Regions from separate parts of the Oceanobacillus sp. AG genome, predicted to be linked through region 1. Evidence: riboswitches for the same ligand, from Rfam matches in the RefSeq annotation. Region 1 holds a riboswitch; the other holds the start of a gene.
The links. Region 1 has a riboswitch for FMN ahead of GN217_RS05065 (ECF transporter S component). Riboswitches for the same ligand answer to the same signal wherever they lie in the genome.
Positions count from the first base shown of each region.

Region 2: it holds a riboswitch for FMN, as region 1 does, so the genes downstream of both, ribE (riboflavin synthase) here and GN217_RS05065 (ECF transporter S component) in region 1, are expected to answer to the same signal.

Region 1 is NZ_WOWT01000008.1:22,372-30,739, forward strand. Features, by position in the region: gene GN217_RS05050 (isochorismate synthase) at 1-201, opposite strand, end outside; gene GN217_RS05055 (1,4-dihydroxy-2-naphthoate polyprenyltransferase) at 405-1,340, shown strand; gene GN217_RS05060 (TraR/DksA C4-type zinc finger protein) at 1,399-1,752, shown strand; gene GN217_RS05065 (ECF transporter S component) at 1,921-2,511, opposite strand; FMN riboswitch at 2,710-2,854, opposite strand; gene GN217_RS05070 (S8 family peptidase) at 3,179-7,459, opposite strand; gene GN217_RS05075 (M20/M25/M40 family metallo-hydrolase) at 7,968-8,368, opposite strand, start outside.
Region 2 is NZ_WOWT01000039.1:1,325-9,692, reverse strand. Features, by position in the region: gene GN217_RS16890 (sugar O-acetyltransferase) at 1-44, shown strand, start outside; gene GN217_RS16885 (glycine betaine ABC transporter substrate-binding protein) at 248-1,159, shown strand; gene GN217_RS16880 (DnaA N-terminal domain-containing protein) at 1,273-1,638, shown strand; gene GN217_RS16875 (DUF3278 domain-containing protein) at 1,736-2,191, opposite strand; gene GN217_RS16870 (helix-turn-helix transcriptional regulator) at 2,188-2,388, opposite strand; gene ribH (6,7-dimethyl-8-ribityllumazine synthase) at 2,592-3,059, opposite strand; partial or broken gene ribB (3,4-dihydroxy-2-butanone-4-phosphate synthase) at 3,298-3,915, opposite strand; gene ribE (riboflavin synthase) at 3,926-4,582, opposite strand; FMN riboswitch at 4,923-5,067, opposite strand; gene GN217_RS16850 (MerR family transcriptional regulator) at 5,176-5,964, opposite strand; gene dacB (D-alanyl-D-alanine carboxypeptidase/D-alanyl-D-alanine endopeptidase) at 6,648-8,060, opposite strand; gene GN217_RS16840 (metal-dependent hydrolase) at 8,358-8,368, shown strand, end outside.

The DNA.
Region 1 (8,368 bases):
AGTTATTGCTAGGGTGCGATTCGGATTCATCCAATAAAAGCGGTCTTTAACAAACTGCTTCGCCCCCTCAAATATAAGGAGAGGGTCTTTATTTTCTATTTTCTTCGTCAAACTGAAAAGCTTGGATGATTCATTTGGGCCGATGGAATTCTTTACGGCTGCTATTTTTTCTTCAAGCTCTTTCATTTGAATATCGATCATAACTATACCTCCGATAAATACCACTAAAAAACACCTATAACCATTTTATGCTCTTTTCATCACTTTCTCAAGAAAAGGACCGTTTTTTGATAATTAAGCCAAGAAAATGGAACATAGCAGGAGATATGGAGGAAAATAAAAGAAATTGACACTTGTCCTTTATTTTCATAAGATTAATAGGATAGCGTGGAGGGGGAACATTTATGGATACTGTTAATAAAAATTCAATAAAAGAGGCATTGAACGAGAAATCAGGCTTTGACGTCTGGTGGCGCTTGATGCGTCCGCACACACTTACAGCATCGTTTATCCCTGTATTCGTCGGTACGATGCTTGCTTATCATGATGGAACCATCAACTGGACCTTATTTCTCGCCATGCTCGTAGCGTCCTTATTAATTCAGGCTGCGACAAATATGTTTAATGAATACTATGATTATAAACTTGGTCTAGATACAGAGGAATCAGTTGGGATCGGCGGCACGATTGTTCGTGATGGGATAAAGCCGAAAACAATTCGAAGTCTTGCTATTACATTCTATGGAATTGCTGTTATTCTTGGTGTTTATATTTGTATCGAGTCAAGTTGGTGGATTGCTATTATCGGTTTAATATGTATGGCAATCGGTTATCTATATACTGGAGGACCTATTCCAATTTCATATACACCACTTGGTGAGTTGTTTTCCGGTGTACTAATGGGGACAGTCATTATCGGCATCACGTATTTCATCCAGACTCTAACAATTACGAGTGAAGTAATTTGGATATCGATTCCAGTTACCATTTTTATCGGCAGCATCAATTTATCCAATAATATTCGGGATCGTGACGGGGATAAAGCTGGCGGAAGAAAAACTATTGCTGTACTGATCGGCAGGAAAAAAGCAATTACCGTGCTTGCAGTACTATTTAGCATTGCTTACGGCTGGACATTAGCTTTAATTATTGCACGTCTCTTGCCTATCTGGACACTAATCACTTTCCTTAGCGTACCGAAAGCCGTAACTGTCATCAAAAACTTCCGTGGTAAGACCGAACCACTCGAAATGATGCCCGCAATGATTGCAACTGGAAAAACGAACACCATTTACGGCTTCTTACTTGGAATATCCCTCGTCATTGCAGCATTTGTCTAAGCGTGCTTGTCACTGCTTAATTTCTTGAATGTTGCCTGAATGAAAAGGAGCGATTTTGATGAAGACCTATCTTTCGGATGATAAATTAGCTTATTTCCGTAAGCGGTTGCTCGAGTTAAAAGCGGAAACGGAAAAGCTTTCCAGTCAATCTACTAATAAATCACCGAACGACTCGATCCAAGAGCTGTCTGATTATGGCAATCATCCAGCTGACCTGGGTACAGAACAGTTTGAACAAGAGCGTGATGCTGGAATGGAACTCGTTCACAAGGAACGGTTACAAGCGATTGATGATGCGCTGGAGCGGATTGATAATAAAACGTATGGTATGAGTGTCGTATCACAAAAGCCAATACCGGAGGAAAGACTTGATGCTATCCCAACTGCAAAAACACTTGTAGAAGAAGAATAAAAAAACACACCTAAGAATAGTAGGCAGGATCATTCGCCAATGACCTTGCCTACTATTCTTTTTAAAAAGTACAGCCCTTGCCAGATAATCAGGTTCTATTATATTTCTCCAAAACATGAAAAAAGGTTCAGCCTCAATTATTTGAGATGAACCTTTTTTGAATGTATATTATGCAGCTAAATTTGTTTGTTTCTGTTCAATCCAGCTGCGCATTTTTATGAACACGGGAACAAATAACATTCCGACAATAATTCCTTTCAGCAAGTTAAATGGAAACACCCCAACAAGAACGGCGCCCCACGCCATTTGTTCACTCATATCCCATCCCATAAACCATGCATAAGCAGGCAGAATAACATAATAATTTAATACAGACATTCCAACTGCCATAACGATTGTTCCTGTAACTAAGCCGGAAACGATCGATTTTACACCTTTATGGAACTTATGATAAATAAGTGAAACTGGAAGGACAAACATTACACCTGCAAGAAAATTAGCTAGAACACCGACCGGGTCTCCTGATCCAGACACCGCGAAATAAAGCACGTTCTTAATGAGAACGACAGCTACACCAGCAAGTGGTGAAAAAATAAGTGAAGCCATCAATGCCGGTACATCACTAAAATCAATTTTTAAATATGGTGGTAGGAACGGCAGCGGGAAATTCAAGAAAAATAAAACAAGCGCGATTGATCCTAGCAGTGCTAAAATAATAAGTTTTAATAACTTTGAAGATTGCTTTGCAGATTTTTGCATCTCCATCTTCCTCCTTCATCGTTTGCTAACCGATTCTAACTCGTGATGAAGGATCGCCTTGCCATTTTGACAACTCTTCTGTTCCAGCGTCTTAAAATTTCTTTTAAGACAGAAAAACCCTAAAGCCGTAAATGGGGCTTTAGGGTTTGGGAATACAAGAGTAAATGAAGGTACACGAAAAAGCACCTTGATTTGGCTCGACATCTTCTCCCATCCAGACTGTAACTGTCGGTCCTGGAATTACACCAGATCAACCATAAGAATTGAAATTATGGTTCGCGGACTTAGAGTAAGTATACCCCTCACCGCCGGTCGGGAATTGCACCCTGCCCCGAAGATTAGAATCGATTATTCAATTACTAACAATAAGTATACTACATTTTTAATAAATTGCAAGAGACGTGCTCAAGCAAAGAAGGAAGTGTTCTTACAGTAAGTGTTGACTTTCACACAAGGGTATTAGAGCGACTAAGCCTCTGGTAAGCCAATCGGAATTCTTCTTTATCGGTTGGAGGAGTGTGAAGTTTGATAGCTGCTCGTCGTGTTGCAAGCTAACTCAAGAAGTAATATATTTAGGCTTTGCTGAAGTGCCTAATAAATTTTGTTAACCGCAAATTCCTAAGCTTATCCAAGAAAAAGGTGCGGCAAGATCGCCGCACCTTCCCCATCATTCATCTGTATTAATAAATAGTTTCCCGTCTGTTTGAGCTCTTGTTTCATTCCCATAATCATCGACTGCGATTACTTCGATAACTGCTCCTTCTGCAACAACATTGCTTGTTGCTGTCCAGTAGCCGACATAATGTCCTTCAGATGTTTCCATCATCGGTAATTCAGTCGGGTTGGAATTCACATTCGTGAGCGGCATATGGACGACAAATGTGGACTTTAAGCCAGGCTCACTGTCAAATTCGAACTTCACGCTTTCCCCTGCACCCAAGTACACATCTTCTTCAGGCGTCAGATTCTCGATTGCAGGAGGTGTGAAGTCGACATCCAACGATACAGCTTCAGACGTTGAATTGCCCGCCAAGTCGGCCGCTGTAACTTCAATGTCATTTATCCCTTCATCAAGAATAATTCGCAGAGAGTAATTCCCATCATCAATCTTAGCGCGCTGTCCGTTTACCTCGACATAATCAAGATTAGCATCCTCAACTGTTCCTTCTACCGTAACAGTTTCACGATTTGTTTTCTCGCCGTCTTCAGGATTGTCGATGGTGAGTGCTGGCGCTTCTGTATCCAAGACAACTGTTACAGGTTCGGATTCCATAATTTCTGTATCATCCAGTATGGTGACCGCAACCAACTCATTATCACCTTCCGCAAGCGTTGCAGGAATTGCAAATTTACCGTCATCTCCAACTTCAACTGTATCTACTTCTTCTCCATTATTTACTAATTTAATGAAGGTAGTCGGTGAAGCAGTACCTTCTACAGTAACTTCTGTTTCATTCGTGATTAGTCCATCTTCGGGAGACGTAATGACCGCTTCTTCCACCTCGTAGTTTACTCTGGCACGGATCATATAGTTCCCTTCATCTGCCGGGGATTGATTCCATGCACCGCCTACATATTGGAAGCTTCTTTCTGCGTTCGGCCCGTTTTCATCTGTTGCTAGACCCGGTGCATTTGTATTCACATCTCGTTGAATATAGACCATATAGAAATCACCATTTACTTGAATCGCATGTTCACTTAAGTCAACAACCGTCCACTCATCCAGACTCCGAATTGCCTCTGCTTCAACTGGACCGGCAATTCGCTCACCTGGAGTGCCATCCGGCCCACTTGCATCCCATACCTCAACGGCAAATTCCGTACCTCCTGGAACTGGCCAATCGTCATCATGGAATTGGAAAACCCCATCCGTTACAATTGCCGATTCTTGTCCTTCATCAAGGGACATACGAACTGCCCAGCCATTACCAGCATCATAGAATGCACGAGCATTTTCCGCTGTTCCATCATCATAGCCAATCTCTCCGCCCGGAACGGTGTAGAAAGGTTCTAATTCAATATTAATCGTACCATCAGAAGTAAAGTCAGCTTCTACTTCTGCTCCATGATAGCCACGAGCTAGTACTTTTAGCGTATATACGCCTTCATAAGCAGTGATCGTAAAGGAACCATTTTCATCTGTCGTAACCGCTTCCACATTCGCATCTTCTACAATTAGAAGTGTAGCGTCTGCAATTCCCTCACCAGTTACTGCATCAGTTACCGTACCTGAAACGGTGTATTCATCTTGTTCTTCTAGAGTAAAGTTAACTGTTGTAGATTCATCTGCCTCGACTGTTACATTTTCTTCTGCAGGATGATAACCATAACTTTCTGCAACTACGGTGAAGTCACCAGCAGCATGAGTAATAGAGAAGGACCCATCTGCAGGATTCGTATTCACTGACCTTCCGCTTTCAAGCACGCTGACAGTCGCTGCCAATGGTAAAGCGGCAGGTGTAATTGCATCTTCTTTAACCGATTCTTTTTCATCTGGAAATGCTGGTTTTAGTTTATCAGGATCAATTGGGGCCTTCTTCATTCCGATACTATTAAGGCCTAACAATAATCCAGCGGAAGAATTCATTCCGATGTTCGGTGCTTGTGCTGACTCACTTCTTGACGTATCAGCAAGCCCAACATCATCAATATACCAACCATCTCGGGTAATGCTGATGTCAGAAGTCAGATTAAATCCGATATAAACTCTTTCCCCGCTATAATCAGATAGATCAATTTCCGACTCAATCCAGCCATCGGAAACATTAGTGATTCGCTCTAACTGTTCCCAGTTTTCCATATCACTAGAAATATACACATGCCCGTAATCCCAGTTATTCTCGAGATTGTACCACTGGCTGTATTGTAAATACGCTTCTCCTTCAGGTAAATCAATCGGCGGCATGACTAATGTTGAATTTTCATAGTTATTATAGGTTCCGCTTAAATTTGTTGCATACACATTTTCACCGGAAAAGGCTTCACCCGGTCCGGAAGTTGGGATTCCGTGTTCCCAACTGCTATTTTCTCCGAATACCGTCCATCCGCTAGGTGCCTTTTCAAAGTCCTCAAAATAACCTACTGTAATTCCTGGTTCTACCGTTACACTGTAGGAATCGGTTGTTACCGAATTATATCCGAAATCATTGATTTCAAAGTGATACTCAAATGTTCCCTCTTCAATATCCTCACCTGGAACAGTTACCGTGTACTCACCTGACAAATGATCTCCAGATACCCGCTTCGCTTCGATCCGGTTATCTTCGTAGACAAGTTCTACAGAGGTTACACTTATATTATCTTCTGCAGTAATTGTTACATCAAGATCCATACCCGCATATATCACTTCAGGGGCATCATGACTATAAGTTGGTGCTTCTGTATCCTCTCCATCTTTACTTACAGCCCCATCAATGACACCTAGTCCGGAAACAACGGAAGATACTGCTTCATATGCATCCAGCAGTCCGTGGCCATATCCGTTATTCGGTGACTCAGGGAATGTATCGTCCGTTAATGGTGTTGCCGTAGTAGATAGAATTTCCTCGATTTCATCAACTGTCAAATTCGCATTTGCTTGTTTTATTAACGCTACAGCTCCTGAAACGGCTGGTCCTGCCATCGAAGTTCCATTCCAACCACCTTCATACCCACTGCCAGGTACACTTGAGCGAATATTCACCCCTGGCGCTGAAACATCAGGCTTAATCTCGTCATAAGGAGATGGTCCTTGTAAAGAGAAATTAGCTAAATCATCATTAACATCCGTTGCGCCTGTCGCAAAAGATTCCGGGTAGTTTGCCGGGTTAGCAACCGAACCTGGCCCACCTGGGTTCGTTAATGTTACATTACCAGCTGAGAATTCAGGAAAAATATTTGCTGCGCGCCAGGCAATGACAACATCCCGATACCATTCATCCATTCCCGAACCACCACTCCAAGAGTTATTCACTACATCAGGAGCTTGCGAGACATCTCCGCCTGGAGCCATAATCCACTCAGCTGCAGCAAGTAAATCTGTATCCGTTCCACCCGCTGCCGTAAATGCCTTAACAGCAATCCACTTCGCACCAGGAGCGACTCCAACTTGGTTCGAACCATCCGGCTCAGACCCGACCATCGTCCCGGTTACATGTGTACCATGTCCGTCATCATCGTACGGAGTATCCTCTCCGGCCGTAGCGTCAAACCAGCTATACGTGTGATCCGCATCACCCGTGCTTGCATCATAACCGCGGTACTTTTCTTTCAATGCTGGGTGGTCCCACTGAACGCCAGAGTCAATGCTCGCCACAACCATGCCTGTTCCATCGATCCCCATTTCCCAAGCAGCTGGAGCACCGACCCGTTCAATGTTCCATTCGACATTCGCAAGTTCTGCTTCTTCTTTTTCCGCTCTTTCCGATACCGTTGTGTTCAACTGTCGAACTTCATTTGGCAGTAATTTTTCCACTTCAGAAAAAGTAGCGATTTTTTCGGCAACCTCTTTCGTAGCTGTGACTGCCATGCCGTTCACAATATGATAGGAAACAAAATCCTTGGCATTTCCGTTTTCAATTTCCTGTTCAATATACTCTGTCACGTGCTGCTGTGATGCAAAGGAAGTTTCTTTTAATTCAGCAATTACAGCTGATCGTTGCATATGTTCTGCTTGACTCAGTGATAGATTTGATTTTGCCGCATCTTCTCTCATCTTTTTCGCTACATCTTCTACTGCAGCCTTATCTGTAAACTTGACTAGAAAAGTAACAAACTCATCATCTTTGAAACTCTCCAATAGACGCTCATTCACTTTCTGTTCTTGAAGCTCACGCGAATCATTCAACGAATGGCTAACTTCGCTTTTTGATTTCGCAAGTCCGGCACCCGGCAGGATGAGTGATACGATCATGACTACAATTGCTGCAATACTGAAAGCTTTCGTTCGTCTTTTGCGCTTAACTCTCAAAGATTTTTCCTCCCTTTTTAAAATTTCTTTCCGGAGTTTCGACGTTTTATTAAATCAACCTCCCCTTTTTTTAAATTTGTCGATTTCCCCAGAAATTAGCGACAGGTAAATTCTAGGTGTTAATCCTAGTATAGTAGGATTAGCTACAATAAAGTGTCGAATTATGTCACTATTTTACCGGGTCCTCAAAATTGATAGATATGCATTATATTTTCCTCTTTCTCTTCATGGGCCTTTCGATAGAAAATAGGAGGATTTAATAGAATTCATGTTATTTTTTCTATAATTTATGGAAAAAGGACTGCAAATAGAGAATTTCTAAGATTAGCGAACAGAAAAATGATAGATTTGACCTAACCGATACATAAGAAAAAGGCCTTTGTTTTCTAAGTTTAAGAAAACAAGGCCTTTTCTCCTGTATTTGATCACTGTTTTTAACCAATTTAGTGAGACTCTCCTCATACCTTTTTTAATTGGTAGGTCTATCCGCCACTAAACTATTTCACCTTTAATCAAGTGGGTTTAAGCTCTCGTCACCTGAAAGGTTTGAAATCATCTCTACAAGCAAGGTAATTTCTTCTTCTATATCTTTAATACTTGTCGTTTCTACCGGGGAATGCATGTAACGTAATGGCAGGGAAACAAGGGAAACAGGGACACCTTTTCCAGTCAAGCGCATTCGGTCTGCATCTGTTCCTGTATGCCTTGGAGTCAGCTCATATTGTACGTTCAGCTGTAAATCTGCTGCCGCTTTTTCGAGAAGCTGGTTTATTTTAATATTAATCGGTGCACCTTTTGCAAGTACTGGGCCGCCTTCAAGCTTAATATCTCCATATTTATTCTTATTCACGCCAGGATAGTCTGTTGCAAAAGTCACATCACAAGCAATTGCCATTGTCGGTTCAATTC
Region 2 (8,368 bases), on a different contig from region 1:
GTAATCCAGCTAGAATTATTAAACATATTGAGGTAAATGGGTAATCGGATGTAAAAGAAATGATGTCTAATAATTCAAATATAGAAGGGATTTGCAAGATTCTCGACCATAAGCCCACTGAACTTTACGGATTCATTAATATGGCGGAAAATCACGATATAAGCACTTTGCGGTAAAAGATAATCTAGTATACTATCGCCTTGTTAAATGAAATAAATCTAAAAAAGAGAGAGGGCTTGCTGAAACGATGAAATGGATAGGAAAGAAAAGTATTATTTTTATAAGCATACTTACTTTACTTTTATTAGTAGCTTGTCAGGGAGGATCTGATGATAGTGACTCTGCTTCTGGGGAAAAAGAGGAAAACGATGCATCTGAACTGACAGAAATTGTCGGGATTGATCCCGGTTCTGGAACAATGAATATAGCAGCGGAAACGGTAGAAGCGTACAATTTGGATCTAGAGTTGCTGCCGAGTTCAGAACCGGCGATGTTAACGGAACTTCAAGGTGCAATTGCGAATGAAGAACCGATTGTTGTTACACTTTGGGAGCCGCATTGGATGTTCAGTGAATATGATTTGAAATTCTTAGAGGATCCACAAGGTACTTTAGGTGAATCGGAAAATATTCATACAATGGTAAGACACGGTCTTGAGGAGGAGCAGCCAGCAGCTTTCAAGCTCCTAGATAACTTTTACTGGGAAGTAGAAGACATGAATGAAGTAATGTCCAAGTTTGGTCAAAGCGATGAAGTAGAGCCACGCGAGGCAGCGGAAGAATGGATTGCAGATAACCGGGACAAAGTCGAAGTTTGGACGGAAGGAATAGAGCCAGTTGATGGAGAGACTATTGAATTAGGCTATGTGAACTGGGATACGGAACTATCTTCAACGAATGTTGTTGCTTTAATGCTTGAAGAATTAGGTTACACGGTCGAATTGACTCCACTTGATATGGGTATCGCATTCGAAAGTCTTTCAGAGGGAGAAATCGATGGCATGCTTATCGCTTGGCTTCCAGTAGGAGCTGCTACTTATGCCGAACAATATAAAGATGACATTGTTGACCTCGGACCAAATTTAGAAGGTGCTCAGCAAGGATTTGTCGTCCCGGCGTATATGGATATTGATAGTATTGAAGAATTGCCGACGAAATAAGGGGCTTGTCACCTTATTGGATTTTGGTGAATGATGTTGAAGGTCAGATAAGCTATCTGGCTTTTTTTCAAGACTTATTTTGCTACCCTAAATGATTTGGAGGTTAATACATAATGGATGTTGAACAATTATGGTCAGAGGTTTTAGAAAGGATTCAACAAAGAATTCAAAAGGCAAGCTATGATACATGGTTTAAGAATACAAAAGCCGTTGAAATGAAGGACAATCTCTTAATGATAGAAACAGCTAATGAGTTTCAAAGGGATTGGTTGGAGAATCGATATAAGGAGCAAGTTGAGGAACTATTGTATGTACTAACTGGTGAAAGATTAAAGGCTTCCTTTACTATTGGGGAAAAAATGATGATGACAAGTTCTACAACTGAAGCACATTCTCAAACGAAGTATATTGATATATCAGACCTGCTAAAGAAAATTGAAAACCTTGAAAGAAGAGTAAGTGAATTAGAGAAAAAATGAAGTTTTTTGGAACGTTCTAATTTTGAGTTAATAATAAGGGATTTTAAAACGCACTTTTTTCGTCTTAACAGACTGAAGAAAGTGCGTTTTTGTAGGATTATAACAGTTCCTTATTTTTCTTATAGGAACGCTTTAAGGAAATATAACTCGATAAAAACGATACTACACTGACACTTATCAATAAGCCTAAAATTTCAACCCAATTGTTGAGACTCGAAGGTATATTAATGAAAATCAAATACAGTGCCATAAAAATAATAACAAATCCAATTGTTCTAATGCATATCACTCTTAACTCTTTTTTGTACGCATGTTTTGTGGCAATATCTGTATATTCCATCCCGGCTAGTATATATCTTCCTGTTACATAAAAGAGGAAGATGGCAATGGCTGCCAATAAGACAGTTTCCGTGTCCAGATTAAAAAACTTGTTGCAGATCATCATTACAATAAGGGAAAGAAAAAGGATAATTGCTCCTTCCGTGAAAAAGTAAAGCATCTTTTTTTCCTTATATTCATCATCCGGTAATAGAAAGGATATCCAAGATTTCATTGCGTATCGACCTCCCAGAATAATTCGTCCAATGTTTTATTAAGTGACTTTGCTAAATTAATACAGAGCTGGAGACTAGGATTATATTCCCCTTTTTCAATGAGCCCAATTGTTTGCCTGGTGACACCAACCTGGCGCGCTAGCTGCTCTTGTGTCATGGAATTTTTAATTCGAGTAATTTTTACGTTGTTTTTCATTTGTCACCCTACTTTATGAAATGTAAGATATAGATTGCTTTTGTAATTTATATCTTACATCAGAGGGGAGGGGAAAGTCAACTGTGAAATAAAAAGTGTAAGAATTAGACCAACATTCAGGGAGGGCTGACATTCAATAAATCGCGTTATAAAATTAAAGAACCCTCCAAATCAAAAAATTGGAGAGTTCTTCATGCAAGCTGTTATGAAATCTGCTTCATCAAATTCGCCATCTCAATAGCTGCTGTTGCAGCATCCCAACCTTTATTTCCGGCTTTCGTTCCAGCCCGCTCAATGGCCTGTTCAATTGTATCGGTCGTTATGACACCGAAAATAACAGGAATACCATCTTGCATATTAATCGCAGCGACACCTTTAGAAACTTCACTACATACATAATCAAAATGTGGGGTAGAGCCGCGGATTACTGTACCAAGTGTAATAACTGCATCATATTTTTTAGATGTTGCTAACTTTTTTGCGACGATTGGAATTTCAAAAGCTCCCGGCACCCACGCAACATCAATATCATCTTCATTTACACCGTGTCTGCGCAAGGCATCTTCAGCTCCTGCGAGTAGCTTACCGGTAATAAAATCATTAAACCTTCCAACGACAATCCCAATTTTTAAATCGGTTCCTACTAAATGACCTTCGAAAATATTACTCATTTTTCTTCTCCTTCAATGTTTCTCCTATTTGTAATAAAACGAAAACTTCATTCAGTGGAAGTTTCGATGCACAGAACATGTTAGTGTCGACGTTGCGAAACGAATCGCGTTTTTAGTCGACTGCTCCTCCCCCACTGAATTAGCTTTCGTGAATCAGGGTGTTAGCGTCCGTTATCCCCCGATTAGATAGATTTGATTACTCTCTCTATTTTGAGACGGGGTTTTACGAACGATTTCACCGTGATAAAAGAACTTTGCTCGATTTGCGGTATTCTACTAAGTCCTTAATTGTTAAAATAACTAAATCAAAGCGCTCTGCAACTTTTTTCAGTTCCGTACCGCGCGCCATTGTTCCATCTGGGCTCATAATCTCGCAAATTACCCCAACTGGTTCCGCACCAGCAAGTTTAGCTAGATCAACTGCAGCTTCGGTATGACCAGGTCGTTCCACAACACCGCCACTCTTTGCAATCAGCGGAAAAATATGCCCAGGTTTATTAAAATCACTAGCTTTAGCTTCGGGATCCAACATATTTAAGATTGTTGTTGAACGCTCAAAAGCTGAAATCCCGGTATGTGTTGAAACATGGTCAATCGACACGGTGAATGCAGTCCGGTAAGGGTCCGTATTTTCCGGTACCATTAGGGGTAAGGAAAGCTGCTTTGCTTTTTCTTCTTCAATCGGAACGCAAATCAACCCTTTTCCTTCGTTTGCCATAAAGTTAATCATTTTCGGTGTTGCAAATTTGCCTAATGCGAGAAAATCGCCTTCATTTTCCCTGTCCTCATCATCTACTACAATAATTGCTTTCCCTTCTTTTAATTCCTCGATTGCTTGCTCTACGGTTGCGTACAATTTATTCACCTCATCCATTTAAAAATCCACTTTCAGCTAGGGTTGCCTTCGTAATTCCATTCGTTGCTGGTTGTTCTGATCTTTTAGAAAGTAAATTTTCCATATACTTCGCGAGCATGTCACATTCGATATTCACGAAATCACCAAGCTGTTTCTCGCCAATAATCGAGTCTGCTTGCGTGACAGGGATTAGGGAAATGACAAATCCATTGCCTGTAATTTCAAATATCGTTAGTGAAGTGCCATCGACCGTGACAGATCCTTTATCAATAAAATATTTCAGCAATTGTTGATCTGTCTTGATTTCCATGTATTTCGCATTTTCATGACGGCGAACAGAAATGATTTCTCCAGTCCCATCGACATGGCCACTGACAAAATGACCGCCAAATCGACCATTCGCTGCCATTGCCCGCTCTAAATTAACAGGGCTCCCGATCTGTAACGTATGGAGCGTTGTCGCTTTAACCGTTTCGGGCATAACGTCAGCTGTGAAATAGCCTGGTCCATGTTCATGAACAGTTAGACAGACACCGTTCACCGAGATACTGTCCCCGAGACTCACATCGGACAGAACTGTCGTACATGCGATTTTAAATTGTAATGAATTGGGATTTCGCTTAATGGATTGGATTGTTCCAATTTCTTCCACAATTCCAGTGAACAATGGAATAAAACCTCCTTCTAGAGATCACGTGTAATCTTCTGCTTTTGTAAAATAATGTATTTGAATTCTTTCCACCGCGGGGCGTTTGGGTGGTAAGGAAAGAGTTTGGTTGGAGTACGGTTTTTATAAACATGCATACATTTAAGAAATACGGAAATATGCGAGGATGCATAAAAGAATTCCGTTTGTTCTTGCATATGCCATTAGGAGTAAGGCTTCTGTTGTAACCGTATCAATTAAAATGCGCGATTGAAGCTATTTCTCTATATTAATTTACTCTCTGCAGCTCCTTTCTGTTTTAAAAGAGAGAATACTAGAATCGGCATCGCATAAATTTTCGCAACAACTTCTCCCATCCAGACTGTAACTGTCGGTGCTGGAATTACACCAGCTCCACCGTCTCCTAAAGAGTACGGGTCACGGACTTACAAGCATAACACTTGAACACCGCCGGTAAGGAGTTTCACCTTGCCCCGAAGTTATTGGAAAATATTATACTACTATTAAAGTATCATGTTCAATAAAATGTGGCAACTGGCTGTACCTATTTGGCGAAATGGAAATACGTTTATCCCTAACTCTATGATATTCATTTATTCCTCATTTTCCTTATACAATGCCTCCATTTCCTCGCCAATTTTCATTAAATAGGATTCTTGTTCAGAGGTAAGCATGGTAGGGAACTGAAAATCCATTGTCTCCTGAGCCATTAACTCCTGCGCCTTTTCCAGTTCCATCGCAAAGGCTTCTTTATCCTCAACATGTCTTGTTGCCAGTTCGGTTAGTCCCATTAGTAATTCAAAAGCTTCTGGTGAATTTGCAGGGACATTATCTTGTATCAATTTTTCTAACTTAGCTAGCCAATCAAGCATTTCCACGTCCAGTTGTTGCTGGTATTCTTTTGGCAGGGAAAAGTATTCTTTAGCAACCGATTCCGGGAGATACTCTTTCGCCCATTCCTTCAGATCTTCCTCATGTTCCATTTGAAAAAGTAAAGAACTTAACACTGTCCAATTGATTGATTTTCCTGCCTTGAGTAAGTTTTGTACTCGCTCGACAGCTTCGATTGCCTGATTTAATTCATCCCGCTTTTCGGTTAAAAGTTTATGCTGCCAAGGTAATGATTTCTCGAGCTGCGCAGCACCATCCATTTCATCTTTTATGAAATCTTTGATCTCTTGTAATGGATAGCCCAAAAACTTTAGTGATTGAATTTGTTGCAGCTTCGCAAGTTCATTTAATCCGTAAAGTCTGTGGCCTGATTCATTTCTTTCAGTTGGTACGAGTAAACCTAACTCTTCATAAAAACGTAAGGTGCGTACGGTTATTCTGGCCCGCTTGCTGAATTCACTGATTGAAAACTTAGGTGCTTCATGATTCATAAAAAATCCCTCCATTTTATCAGATATTAAGGGTCTGTAATCCCCCACTGAATGAGTTTCGCTTTATTGTTAATTATAAGTTATCATGTAACGTAACGGAGGGGGCAAGGGGGAAAGGCTAATTTGTTTGGAAAATCGAGAGTAATTCTGAAATTGCTATAGATAAAAAAACTTAAATAAATGAGTACTGTAAAAATCCAAACTACTTGAGATGATGCATTCTTTGTATAAGAAGGTGTCTTCGCCTGAACGACTCCGAATTCGTTAATTTCGTGTACATAGAAGGTGCCTAATCGGATGAACGACTCCTGTTCCGTTAATTTCGTGTATTAAGAAGACGCCTAATCGCGTGAACGACTCCGAATTCGTTAATTTCGTGAACTTAGAAGACGCCTAATCGCGTGAACGACTCCGAATTTGTTAATTTCGTGCATTTAGAAGGCGCCTAATTGCGTGAACGAACTCGATTCCGTTAATTTCATGTACATAGAAGGTGTCTAATCGTCTGAACGAACTCAATTTCGTTAATTTCATGTACTTAGAAGGTGCCTAATCCATTCCGTCATGCTCGTACAATTAAAAGATGGTCTAACCACCTAAAAGAATCCGATACCTAACGTTTAGTTCGATTATAAAGCATCTAAAAAAGGAAAAGGACATGCAAATTAGCGCACGTCCAACTATCATTCCATAAATTCATTCCCTGCTAGCATCGTCACAATTTCATTCTCAATTTCCTGCATCGCTTCACTTGGGCCTAAATGATTATTAATCAGAATGGAAAAAATAAGTTTTTCTCCGTCTAGACTCGTCACATAGCCAGATAATGTAGACACTCCCGTGATCAAGCCTGTTTTTGCTTTTACATTTCCTTTGGCGGGTTCTGTAGTCAAACGATTACGTAATGTCCCACCCACAAGTCTATCTTCTTCTCCAGCAACAGGCAGGGAGTCCTCAAACGCGTCAAACCAGCTCTTATTCTGGATTTCATATAAAATTTGCGCGATATTATTTGCTGAAATCAGTGTCTTATGCGACATTCCCGAACCATCACGAAGGAGGAAGGATTCTCGTTCCACACCAAGTTCCGTCACAACATCTTCCATTACTTCAAGACCTTTATCCCAAGTCCCTGCCCCGTGCATTTGCTTCCCCATTTCCTTCGTTAAAGTTTCCCCAATTCCATTGTTACTTAATTTCATAAAGGGTACGAGTAACTCGGAAAGTGGAATGGATTTTTTACTAGTAATGATCTTGGCTTGTTCGGGAGTCGCTCCCGCCACATCACGGGATTCATCCGTAAATTGAATTCCCTCTTCAGCTAGAGCGTCACGGAATACAGTAAGTACATACCCGGCTGGTTCCCACACCGAGACCCAAGAACGTGATACTGTTCCGTCTACAGGCATTGTTCCTTCCACGATTATGTTATTCGTCCCATGCTCCCGCTCAATGGAAATCTCTTGAGCCTCTCCTGCTTGCACGAGTTTTGTCTGATTGACAATTGTGACATAATCGGTTTCGGGAATTACCCTGACTTGGGCTTTTCCTTCCGCATTTTCACTAGGCATCACCTCAACAATCACTGTTCCCGCATCATAATCTTCATTAGGTGAAAGGGTTAGAGCAGAAACTTGGGAGCCCGTATGAAACGGCTCATCCGACCAGTTTAAATCCTGGGAAAGTCGTATATTATCATACCACGTATCATCGCCAACAAGGTCGCCATCAATGGTTTCAATTCCTTGGGCTTTTAGTTCCCTAGCAAATTGATCGAGATCAGACTTTAATAATGTCGGGTCACCTTTTCCTTTTATATACAAATTACCATGTAATATGTTCCCTTTCAGCTCTCCATCTGATAAAATTTCAGTTTGGAACCGGTAATCAGCCCCAAGTGTTTCTAAGGCAGCAGCTCCAGTAAGTAATTTCATATTGGATGCCGGGTGAAGACGAATGTTTCCATTATGGGAAAATAAGAGATCTCCAGTTGCAGCATGTTTCACAGTGACTCCAACGACAGCTCCTTCAAGCTGTTCATTTTCTAAAATGGCATTGATTTTTTCCTCCAATGGTTTACTTTCGGTACGTGTCATTGAACTTTCCTCCTTAGATGCTTCTAAGAATAAGGGTTCCTCCGGGAATACTGACGGGAGGCTTGCAACAATTAGAATTACGATAAAAAACAGCATCGTTTTAAGAAAGGGTTTTGATTTCATGTATCCACATCCTATTTCAATATCGAACGAGTAAAAAGAAGTATGTCCATTATTGAATTATATCCGGCCGAAGTAAAAATTATGATGGGAAGAGTAGCTTAAAAAAAGTTTCAGTTCTGTAGTAAAATTAATGAATGCATAGAAAAATAACAATGTAGATAAAGGAGCAGCAAGATGAATGGTAC